2 regions of the Blautia sp. OM07-19 genome follow, and region 2 is predicted to be linked to the other one. Evidence: predicted binding sites of a transcription regulator. Region 2 holds the regulator's gene; the other holds the start of a gene.

Region 1 (5,419 bases), on a different contig from region 2:
GAACCGGCTTGTAAGTGGCACGGCGCGGGATCGCCATGATGGAAACATCCTCCATCTGCTTCAGGTCTGTGATATTGATGTTGAGACGCTTGATTCCCCACAGAAGATCTCCCTCGGAGATCGTTCCGGTGTATTTACCCTCTTTGTTAAGGATTGGGATACAGGAGAATTTTCGGTGCTCCATCTTCTCGACGGTCTGACGAAGTGTTTCGTCCTCAAATATATAAGCAACGTCACTCTTAGGTGTTAAAAAAAACAAAATATTCACAATCAGTACCTCTGTCTTTCTATACTCATTCAGTGTATCTGGCTTGGTTTATAGTTCAGATGCTCTTATTATGATAGTATGCAGGGTACAGAATGTCAATTGTTTAAATATTAAAAATTGGTGAAAAATCACTATAAATCCTGAAAAATAAGAAGGTTTTACAGCAGATTTACTCCGCCTTCCTCTGCTGCTTTGCGCACAGATTCCGGCCAGATGGATACATGTACTTCACCGATATGAGCTTTGCGGAGGAAGAACATACAGATACGGGACTGGCCGATACCGCCGCCGATGGTATATGGCAGTTCTTTGTTAAGGATCGCTTTCTGGAATGGAAGCTCTCTGCGGTCGTCACAGCCTGCTTCTGTGAGCTGGGAGTCAAGAGAATCCTCATCAACACGGATACCCATAGAAGAAAGCTCCAGAGCGATATCAAGAACCGGATAGTATACAAGGATATCTCCGTTCAGTTCCCAGTCATCGTAGTCCGGGGCACGTCCATCGTGACGCTCTCCGTTGGATAAGGTCTTACCAACCTGCATAAGAAAGACAGCACCTTTCTCCTTGACGATCTTGTATTCTCTTTCCTTTGGTGTCAGATCAGGATACATGTCAACCAGTTCCTGAGTGGAAACGAAAGCGATTTCTTTAGGAAGAATCTCTTCAATGTAGTCATACTGGACAGCCATGTATTTCTCTGTCTTGCGGAGAACGCTGTAGATGGAGCGAACGGTGTTGATCAGAGTTTCCATGGTACGTTCTTCTTTGGAGATGATCTTCTCCCAATCCCACTGGTCTACATAGACGGAGTGGATGTTGTCGAGATCTTCATCACGACGGATCGCGATCATGTCAGTATACAGTCCTTCGCCGTGAGCGAAGCCATATTTTTTGAGTGCGTAGCGTTTCCATTTGGCAAGGGAGTGTACGATCTCAGCGTTTTCTTTTTCTTCCTGTCCTTTGATGTCAAAGCTTACAGGACGTTCTACGCCATTCAGGTTATCGTTGAGACCTGAAGACGGGGATACAAAAACCGGTGCAGAAACACGAAGAAGATTCAGCTTCTGGGCGAGGGTCTGCTGGAAAAAGTCTTTGACTGTTTTAATTGCAACCTGTGTATCATGCAGACTCAGATCTGAATGATAACCGGCAGGGATTTTAATTTCATCCATAATATTTCCTCCTCAAATTTTACTAGGCTTAATTATAGCAAGAAATTTTCTGTATTGCAATTTTAACCTTGCATTATTTTGAAAATGAGTCTAAAATAAATGTTACTGTCCGCATGATCTGACCACGTAAATGATGTTTGGATGACGGTCCACAGGTGACTTTATGCGGTGCAAACAAATGTTCAGAATATGGCAAAAACAAGGGGAAATTTCAGACAATAAAAAATGAAATATCCCCTTTTATTTTACATGATGTTGTGGTATACTCTCATAAGCAATACAAGATATGGGGAAGGCGAAAAGAATAGAAAAGCCTTATATTATAGCAAACAGGAGAGACAAAGGTATGATCTATGTAATCAAAAAAGACGGCACAAGAGAAGAATTTGATCCGCAGAAGATCGTCAAGGCGGTAAATAAATCAGCCGCACGTATTCTTTATAAATTTTCAGATGAAGAGAAGGAATTTATCTGCCAGTTCGCGCAGGAACATGCAGATTCTCTTGGAAAGAATGAGATCGAGATCCAGGAGATGCACAATATCGTAGAGGGCGCACTGGAGCGTGTGAATCCGGCGGTTGCCAAGAGCTACCGTGATTACCGCAACTACAAGCTGGATTTTATCCATATGATGGATGATGTCTATACCAAGAGCCAGGCAATCCGCTATATCGGTGACAAGAGTAATGCAAATACAGACAGCGCTCTTGTTGCTACCAAGAGAAGCCTGATCTTTAACGAACTGAACAAGGAATTATACAGGAAGTTTTTTATGAACCGCAATGAGCTGCAGGCATGCAAGGACGGATACATCTATATTCACGATCAGTCTGCACGACTGGACACGATGAACTGCTGCCTGTTTGATGTGGGGGCAGTTTTAAGCGGCGGTTTCGAGATGGGGAATGTCTGGTACAACGAGCCGAAGACACTGGATACTGCATTTGATGTCATGGGTGATATCATCCTGAGTACAGCAGCACAGCAGTACGGTGGCTTTACAGTGCCGGAGGTCGACAAGATCCTCGGACCATACGCACAGAAGAGTTATGACAAATACGTCAGCGAATTTATGAAATACTCCGATGAGAACTGGACCGGCAGAGAAGAGAGAGCTATCGAGTACGCGCTGGACAAAGTCCGGAGAGATTTTGATCAGGGATGGCAGGGAATCGAGTACAAGCTGAATACGGTAGGTTCTTCCCGTGGTGACTATCCGTTTGTTACTGTGACACTCGGACTTGGTACAGGTCAGTTCGAGAAGATGTGTAATATTTCTCTTCTGCAGGTGCACAAGGGCGGTCAGGGTAAGAAAGGCCATAAGAAGCCGGTTCTTTTCCCTAAGATCGTATTTCTGTATGATGAGAATCTTCATGGACCGGGCAAACCGTGCGAGGACATCTTTGAGGAGGGCGTTGACTGCTCCTCCAAGACCATGTATCCGGACTGGCTTTCTCTGACTGGCAAGGGCTATATCGCAAGCATGTACAAGCAGTATGGCAAGGTTATCAGCCCGATGGGATGCCGTGCATTCTTAAGTCCATGGTATGAGAGAGGCGGCATGTATCCGGCAGATGAGAATGACAAGCCTGTATTTGTAGGACGTTTCAATATCGGTGCAGTCAGTCTTCATCTTCCGATGATCCTGGCGAAAGCAAGAGCAGAGAGCAGAGATTTTTACGAGGTTCTTGATTTTTACCTGCAGATGATCCGAAATCTCCACATCCGCACCTATGAGTACCTGGGACAGATGAGAGCATCCACGAACCCGCTTGCTTACTGTGAGGGCGGTTTCTACGGCGGTCATCTCAAACCGAACGAAAAGATCGGCAAGATCCTCAAACCGATGACAGCTTCCTTCGGGATCACAGCCCTGAATGAGCTTCAGGAGCTTTACAACGGCAAATCTATCCGCGAGGATGGACAGTTTGCACTGGAAGTACTGAAATATATCAATGCCAAAGTAAACCAGTTCAAGCAGGAGGACGGATACCTCTATGCGATCTACGGAACACCGGCAGAGAGCCTCTGTGGTCTTCAGGTTGAGCAGTTCCGCAAGATGTATGGAATCGTAGAGGGTGTTTCTGACAGACCGTATGTCAGCAATAGCTTCCACTGCCATGTTACCGAGGATGTGACTCCGATTGAGAAACAGGATCTGGAGGGACGTTTTTGGGAACTCTGCAACGGCGGTAAGATCCAGTATGTCCGTTATCCGATCGGCTACAACAAAGAAGCCATCCGTACCCTGATCCGCAGAGCGATGGACCTGGGCTATTATGAGGGTGTAAACCTTTCTCTGGCTTACTGCGATGACTGCGGTCACCAGGAGCTGGAAATGGACGTATGCCCGGTATGCGGCTCACGTAACCTGACAAAGATCGACCGTATGAACGGATATCTTTCCTATAGCCGTGTTCATGGTGACACACGATTGAATGAAGCGAAGATGGCCGAGATCGCAGAGCGTAAATCTATGTAAGCAGATAGAGTTTTAAGTATACAAAAAGAGTACAGATATGACGAAAGTGAAAGTCATGTCTGTACTCTTTTTGGTATATAAGGAGAAATTTATTTCTTCTTAGGTGTTACCGGCGGCAGCTCGCAGTAGTAAGCGATGCCAAGTGGTGTTACAAGAAGCGGGTGGACAGGACGGTAGACCGGAAGTTTGAGTTTCTTCTCGAATACGGTCGTGAATTCTTTGAAGCTGGCAGAACCGCCTACGACGTAAACCGCAGGGACCTCATATCCCTGGAGAAATCTTTCGGTGATTGTTGCCATCTTCTCAACAGTAGCCTTGATAACAGGAAAAATCTCAGCTTCCTTTTCAGGGTCAGTCTTGAGAACTTCAGCGTCCTCGTAAGGAATCTTGTAATGACCTGCAACGGTCATGGTCATGTGGCTTCCGCCTGTTGCCTCATCGTCGGTATAGATGACCTTGCCATCCTTGAGGATGCTGATTCCGGTAGTGCCGCCGCCGACATCGACAACTGCACCGTCAGTGATCTTGAGCACGGCAGAAGCAGCAGTCGGTTCATCTACGATGTTGGTTACTTCAAAACCGGCTCCTTCGAGGACATAGCCGATGCTTTTGATACTGCCCTCGGAAACTCCTGGAGGGATCGCTGCGGCACCGTAGAGAAGCTCCGTGCCGAGTTTTTCTTCAAGCTCATTTTTAAGTTTGGTGACAAGCTGAACGGATTCATAATAATTGACGATCACACCGTCACGGATCGCATGGGAAGGAGCAGAAGCTCCGGCAATCGGGCGGTTGTTGCTGTCCACAACAGCAAGTACGGTATTAGCAGTACCAAGGTCAACGCCGACTTTGAGCCTGCCACGGTAATTTTTGCATTCGCCGGTCCGCACCAGTTCTGCAAAATTAGATAAAGTTCTGTTTTTTAGTTCCATTTTTGCTACTCCATTTCTGCGAAAAAATATCGAATCTGCTATTTATTATATAGGAAATGACAGAAAAAAACAATGAATGGAGGAGAAAACTTTGAAAATTGTGCGACTGCTTTGGAGAGAGACAAAAAAGAGCTGCCAGTAACATGGCAGCCCGTAAATGCAGGATCTGGATGGTTTTATAAGGTTTTTGACAGTCCCTTCATATAGGTGATCGCCAGAGTTTTGTCCTCCGGACTCAGTGCAGTAAAAAGTTTCAGACACTGTGCCTGGTCAGAAGTAAGCCCTTTGCTGCTGTTTCCTGGATCAAAAAAGTCGGTAATGGAGATGCCGAACCCGGAGCAGAGTTTCTGCAGAGTAGGAAGGGAAGGCATATTATGTTTGTTTATCATTGTACTGAGCGTGGAATACGCGATTCCGGATACTTTCGCCAGTTGATAGTAAGACCAGTTACGCTCATCACATAATTCCTGGATACGATCCAAAGGATTTAATTCTGTCATTATAAGTCACCTCATCGTCATTTGTGCGTGTAAAAAACTAGTAAATACTTCCTATATATATTAACGAA
Region 2 (5,419 bases):
GTGCCAAAGTTGTTGCTCTGTGTGACTCTAACGGATATGTATATGATCCAAACGGAATCAATCTCGACGTTGTCAAAGACATCAAAGAAGTAAAACGTGGACGTATCAAAGAATATGCTGACCGTGTAGAAGGTGCTACCTACACAGAAGGTACTGGAATCTGGAACATCAAATGTGATGTTTACCTTCCATGCGCAACTCAGAACGAACTTGATGTTGACGGCGTTAAGACTCTGATAGCAAACGGCTGCAAATATATCGTAGAAGGTGCTAACATGCCTACTACAAGAGAAGCTACAGAATACGCTATGGCAAACGGCGTTCTCTTCCTTCCTGGAAAAGCATCCAACGCCGGTGGTGTTGCTACTTCCGCACTGGAAATGAGCCAGAACTCCCAGAGACTTTCCTGGACAGCAGAAGAAGTTGATGCCAAACTTCATCAGATCATGAAAGACATCTACGCTAAGATCGATGACGCTGCAAAACGTTATGACATGCCAGATAACTTCGTTGCAGGTGCTAACATCGCCGGCTTCGAAAAAGTTGTAGACGCAATGATCGCTCAGGGCCTTGTTTAATTAATTTCCTCCTCTGCGAATCATTGATATTCAAAAAGCTCCGGTTTTCATGCCGGAGCTTTTTGTTATGGACGAAGATAATTTCTCATATTTCGAAGGGCAGTTTTTTCCAGACGGCTGACCTGTGCCTGGGAGATCCCGATCTCTTCTGCCACTTCCATCTGCGTTTTTCCCTCATAAAACCGCATATCAATGATGTGTCTCTCCCTCTCCCCGAGGCGGTTCATCGCCTCTCTGAGCGAAAGATTTTCCAGCCAGTGATCTTCTTTGTTTTTCTTGTCACTGATCTGATCCATCACATACAGGGTGTCTCCCCCTTCAGAATATACCGGTTCAAAGAGACTGACCGGGTTCTGGATCGCATCGAGGGCGTACACGATCATCTCTTTTTCAATCCCAATCTCTTCTGCGATCTCCGCGATCGTCGGTTCCCGCAGGTTCTTTTTCATGTAACTTTCTTTGGCATAGATTGCCTTGTACGCAATGTCACGAAGCGAACGGCTGACACGGATACTGCTGTTGTCCCGCAGATACCTCCGGATCTCCCCTATGATCATTGGCACTGCATAAGTAGAAAACTTGACCATCAAAGTCGTGTCAAAATTATCAATGGCCTTCATAAGTCCGATACAGCCGATCTGAAAAAGATCATCCGCATTTTCACTGCTGTTCTGAAATCGTTTGATCACACTTAAGACAAGCCGCAGATTTCCCTTGATGTAACGCTCTCTCGCTTCCTTATCACCGGCTTTTATCTTTTCAAAAAGTTCCTCCTTCTCCTCCGGAGCCAGAACTGGAAGACTGGCTGTGTTCACTCCGCAGATCTCAACTTTGTTTAGTGCCATCGAAATATCCTCCTTATTTCAGTTGGTACTAAAGATGATTCTCAGGGAGGATATGAAATATTCTTTTTTGCGAAAAATATAAAAAATATAAGTCCTTGACAGTTTTGCAAAAGGTACTATCTGTGAGGACATTTTTCTTCCGGGAGTTCCACCAGGATGATATCTCCTCCGATCTGACGGACGCTGCTCCATGGGATGATAAATTCACTTTCCCGTCCCCAGAAACAGCAGAATCTGCCAGGTCCGGGAACGATCAGTGCTGTGATCTTTCCGCTTCTTTCATCAAATTCCAGATCGATCGGACAGCCAAGACTTCTGCAGGTGCGGATATTTATGATCTCTTTTTGCCTTAATTCGCAAAGACGCATACAGACACCATTTTTTTCAAAAATATATGCATAAAATGCCGGAAATATACACTGTAATTTATTGACATTACCCAAAAAAATACAGTATAATTAGCCCATAAAAGGGAAAAGAGGGATAATACCGTGAGATGCCCATTTTGTAATCAGGATAATACCAAGGTCGTTGATTCCAGACCTGTCGAAGATACCAATGCGATCCGCAGGAGAAGGATGTGTGAATCCTGCGGCAAGAGATTTACCACTTATGAGAAGGTTGAGACTATTCCATTAAGTGTCATCAAGAAGGATCAGACAAGAGAAGCTTATCACCGTTCTAAGATCCAGGACGGTGTTCTTCGTGCGTGCTACAAACGCCCGATCCCGATCGAGAAGATTGAGTCTATGATTGACTCCATCGAGGGGTCTATTTTTGAGAGCGCGGATAAGGAGATTTCCAGTACTCGCATCGGCGAGATCGTTATGGAGCATTTGAAGGATCTCGATGCTGTTGCATATGTGCGGTTTGCGTCGGTGTATCGTGAGTTTAAGGATGTTAGTACTTTTATGGATGAACTAAAAAAGTTTATGGAGCCGTAGGGTACTGCCCTGGGACCCGTCGATTTGTATCGACACTTTTTTGTTAAGGCGGTTACCTTGTAGACTTTTTCAGTGCCCTCCTGAATGTTTGACGGGAATTTTGTCTTGTGGGGGAGCCTTAGAAAATGCAGACGCAGGCACCCTGAGACACAGTGCAAATTTCGAATCCATTTATACGAAAGTTTCCCGACTTGTTGCACCAGGAGAATTTTTCAAAGGGCATCCCACACGACAAAATTTCCGTCAAACACCCAGCCGAGGGGTGGCGAGGGGACGGGCAACGTCCCTTCGCGGTTTGCTCTGCTCCCAAGCATCCAAATCCCCAGGATTAAAGGAAATAATAAAAAACAGGGATAATAAGGGCATCAAAAAAGCCCTTATTTCAGGGCTTTTTCCAACTCTTTGATCACAATCTTGAGCGCCTTAATGCGCGCATACTTCTTATCCACCGACTCAAGAATATGCCACGGCGCATAAGCCGTACTAGTCTTCTTGAGCATCTCATTGACCGCCTCCTCATACTGATCCCATTTCTCACGGTTTCTCCAGTCCTCATCCGTGATCTTCCATTGTTTCTCAGGATTGTTCTGACGGTCATTAAACCGTGCAAGCTGTGTATCCTTGTCAATCTGAACCCAGAATTTGATGATCACAGCTCCCCAGTCGGACAGTTCTTTCTCAAATTCGTTCATTTCATTGTAAGCGCGTTTCCAGTCATTTTCACTGCAGAATCCTTCCAGTCGCTCCACCATGACGCGTCCATACCAGGTACGGTCAAAAATTGCGATATGACCGTCCTTTGGAAGTCTCGTCCAGAAACGCCACAGATAATGGCGGGCTTTTTCGTGTGGTTCCGGGCTGGCGATCGGATGCACCTCGTATCCGCGTGGATCAAGTGCACCTGTGATTCTCTTGATATTTCCACCCTTGCCGGCAGCATCCCATCCTTCGTATGTGATGATCACCGGGATCCGTTTGCGGTAGAGACGGTTATGGAGTTCACTTAATTTACTCTGGAGTTTCTTAAGTTCCTTGTCATATTCCTCATCGTCGATCGTCTTGCCGGCAAGCTCAACATCTGCCAGTTTCGGCATCTTTACCAAAGGGAAGATATTCTGAAGGATCGGAACGGAATGGCTCTGGTTCTGGAGGGCAACCTCAATGCTGCTCACCAGTGTATCCATCACCTGTAATTCTGCCCATTTCTTGTCCCTGGCGTCTATGATATACCATGGAGAGGTTGATGCATTCGTATCCTTGAGATAGCGGTCATAGACTTTCTCGCATTTGCGGTAATGTTCCTGCTGCCATTTGTCGAATTCTGACACTCTCCAGCGTGTATCCTGACTGGAACAGAGTTTATCCATGCGGAATTTCTGCTCTTCTTTGTCGATCTGCATAAAGAACTTGAGCACCAGATAACCATTATCCGTAAGCTGACGCTCAAACCGGCGGATGCTCTCGATCCGCTTCTCATAATCCTCTCCGGTCAGTTCCTTACGGAGCACTTCCTGCGTCGTCTGCTCCATCCATCCGGAATCCAGAAAAGTAAATTTGCCCTGCTCCGGGATCTGGCACATGTAGCGGTAAAGAAATGGTCTGCGCAGTTCCTCCTCAGACGGAGCTGACATCGTCGCCACCTTAAAAAATCTCGGGTCGATATTCTTGATCACCTTGCCGATCATACTGCCCTTGCCGGCGGCACTCCATCCCTCAAAAAGCACCAGCACCGGAAGTTTGTGCTCCTTGATCTTCATCTGAAGATCATAAAGTTTCTTTCTTGCCGCATCGAGCTGCTGTTTCAGTTCCTCTTTCTCGGGAGTTTCTCCCGGTATCCATGTTTTCAGCAAAAAACGCACCCCATTTCTTTTATTATATATTGATCAGAGAATAGCCAAGCTTCACCTCTCTGACCGCTGTTTCACCCTGTCCCATCATTTCGATCAGCATCTCCACTGCCATCTCACCGCTCTTCTCATAAGAAAAATGCACGGTAGGGATCGGCGGTGTGATCACTCTCGCGATCTCAGAATCTCCATGTCCCGCAACCAGAATATCCTCCGGGACTTTCTTTCCATGCTCTCTCAGATAACGGACGGCTCCGGCAGCCATGGTATCTGTCGCACAGATGACTGCATCAAGCTCCGGATACTTCGCAAGCAGTTCTCCCGCCTTCTCATAACCGGAATCAGAAGTAAATGCAGAAATCACCGTCTGCTGTGCCGCCTTCTCTATGCCGGCTTTTTTTACAGCATCTTCATAACCGCCAAAACGTTCTGCGCCAACTGCCTTGTCCTGCATGATCGCGCCGATATATCCCGGATTTTTCCTTCCCATATCGAGAACGGCTTCTGTGAGATCTCTGGTAGCGTGATAATCATCATGATACACACAGCAATGGCCGGAATACTGCTGTCCTACCAGGATCACCGGTACAGACAGGTTCTTAAGGATCTTCTTATGCTCGGCGGTCACTACTGTCGCAGCGAGGATCACGCCGTCCACCTGCTTGTCGTTAAAAGCAGAAAGATATTCCAGTTCTTTCTTCGGATCGTTCTGTGTCACCGCGAGGAGCATCTGATAACCGCTCTCATTCAGTACAGAGAGAACTCCTTCTACGATCTTGCCTATGGATGCGGATGCGATCTTTGGTACGATCACACCGATCATTTTTGTTTTTTTGGTACGGAGTGTCTGTGCCTGGATGGAAGGGCGATAGCCTGTCTGCTCTACAACTTTGCGGATCGCCTCTTTCTTCTCTTCTGAAATATATCCGTTGTTAAAGTAACGGGAAACTGCCGCACTGGACACACCTGCTAATTTTGCTATTTCACTTATATTCATGCTTTTTCCCCTTTGCTGTAGTATAACACAATTTTGCTTTTGTTACCACGTTTCATAAAAAAAAGGCACTGTCAAATACGGATCTAATCCAGGAATCTGACAGTGCCTTCTCTTACTTATTATTTAATTTTATACGGTAAAGACTTCTTCCAGTCTCTGGGTCTTTCCTGTTTTTACTACTTTAAATTCCGGATAATCATCACTGTTT

Evidence for each region. Region 2 encodes NrdR, which represses ribonucleotide reductase genes. Its sites were predicted from a motif close to CACAANATNTTGTG; they were not measured.
Region 1: a site for NrdR is predicted at 1,687-1,700, ahead of nrdD (anaerobic ribonucleoside-triphosphate reductase). Genes of this name have one in related genera too.

Annotation. Positions count from the first base shown of each region.
Region 1 is NZ_QULA01000007.1:78,361-83,779, forward strand. Features, by position in the region: gene DXC01_RS07160 (CBS domain-containing protein) at 1-268, opposite strand, end outside; gene asnA (aspartate--ammonia ligase) at 427-1,440, opposite strand; gene nrdD (anaerobic ribonucleoside-triphosphate reductase) at 1,787-3,922, shown strand; gene eutJ (ethanolamine utilization protein EutJ) at 4,012-4,851, opposite strand; gene DXC01_RS07180 (helix-turn-helix domain-containing protein) at 5,028-5,351, opposite strand.
Region 2 is NZ_QULA01000003.1:126,571-131,989, forward strand. Features, by position in the region: gene gdhA (NADP-specific glutamate dehydrogenase) at 1-578, shown strand, start outside; gene sigG (RNA polymerase sporulation sigma factor SigG) at 644-1,423, opposite strand; gene DXC01_RS04145 (YlmC/YmxH family sporulation protein) at 1,540-1,791, opposite strand; gene nrdR (transcriptional regulator NrdR) at 1,915-2,367, shown strand; gene pap (polyphosphate:AMP phosphotransferase) at 2,745-4,217, opposite strand; gene DXC01_RS04160 (LacI family DNA-binding transcriptional regulator) at 4,240-5,211, opposite strand; gene DXC01_RS04165 (PTS beta-glucoside transporter subunit IIBCA) at 5,341-5,419, opposite strand, start outside.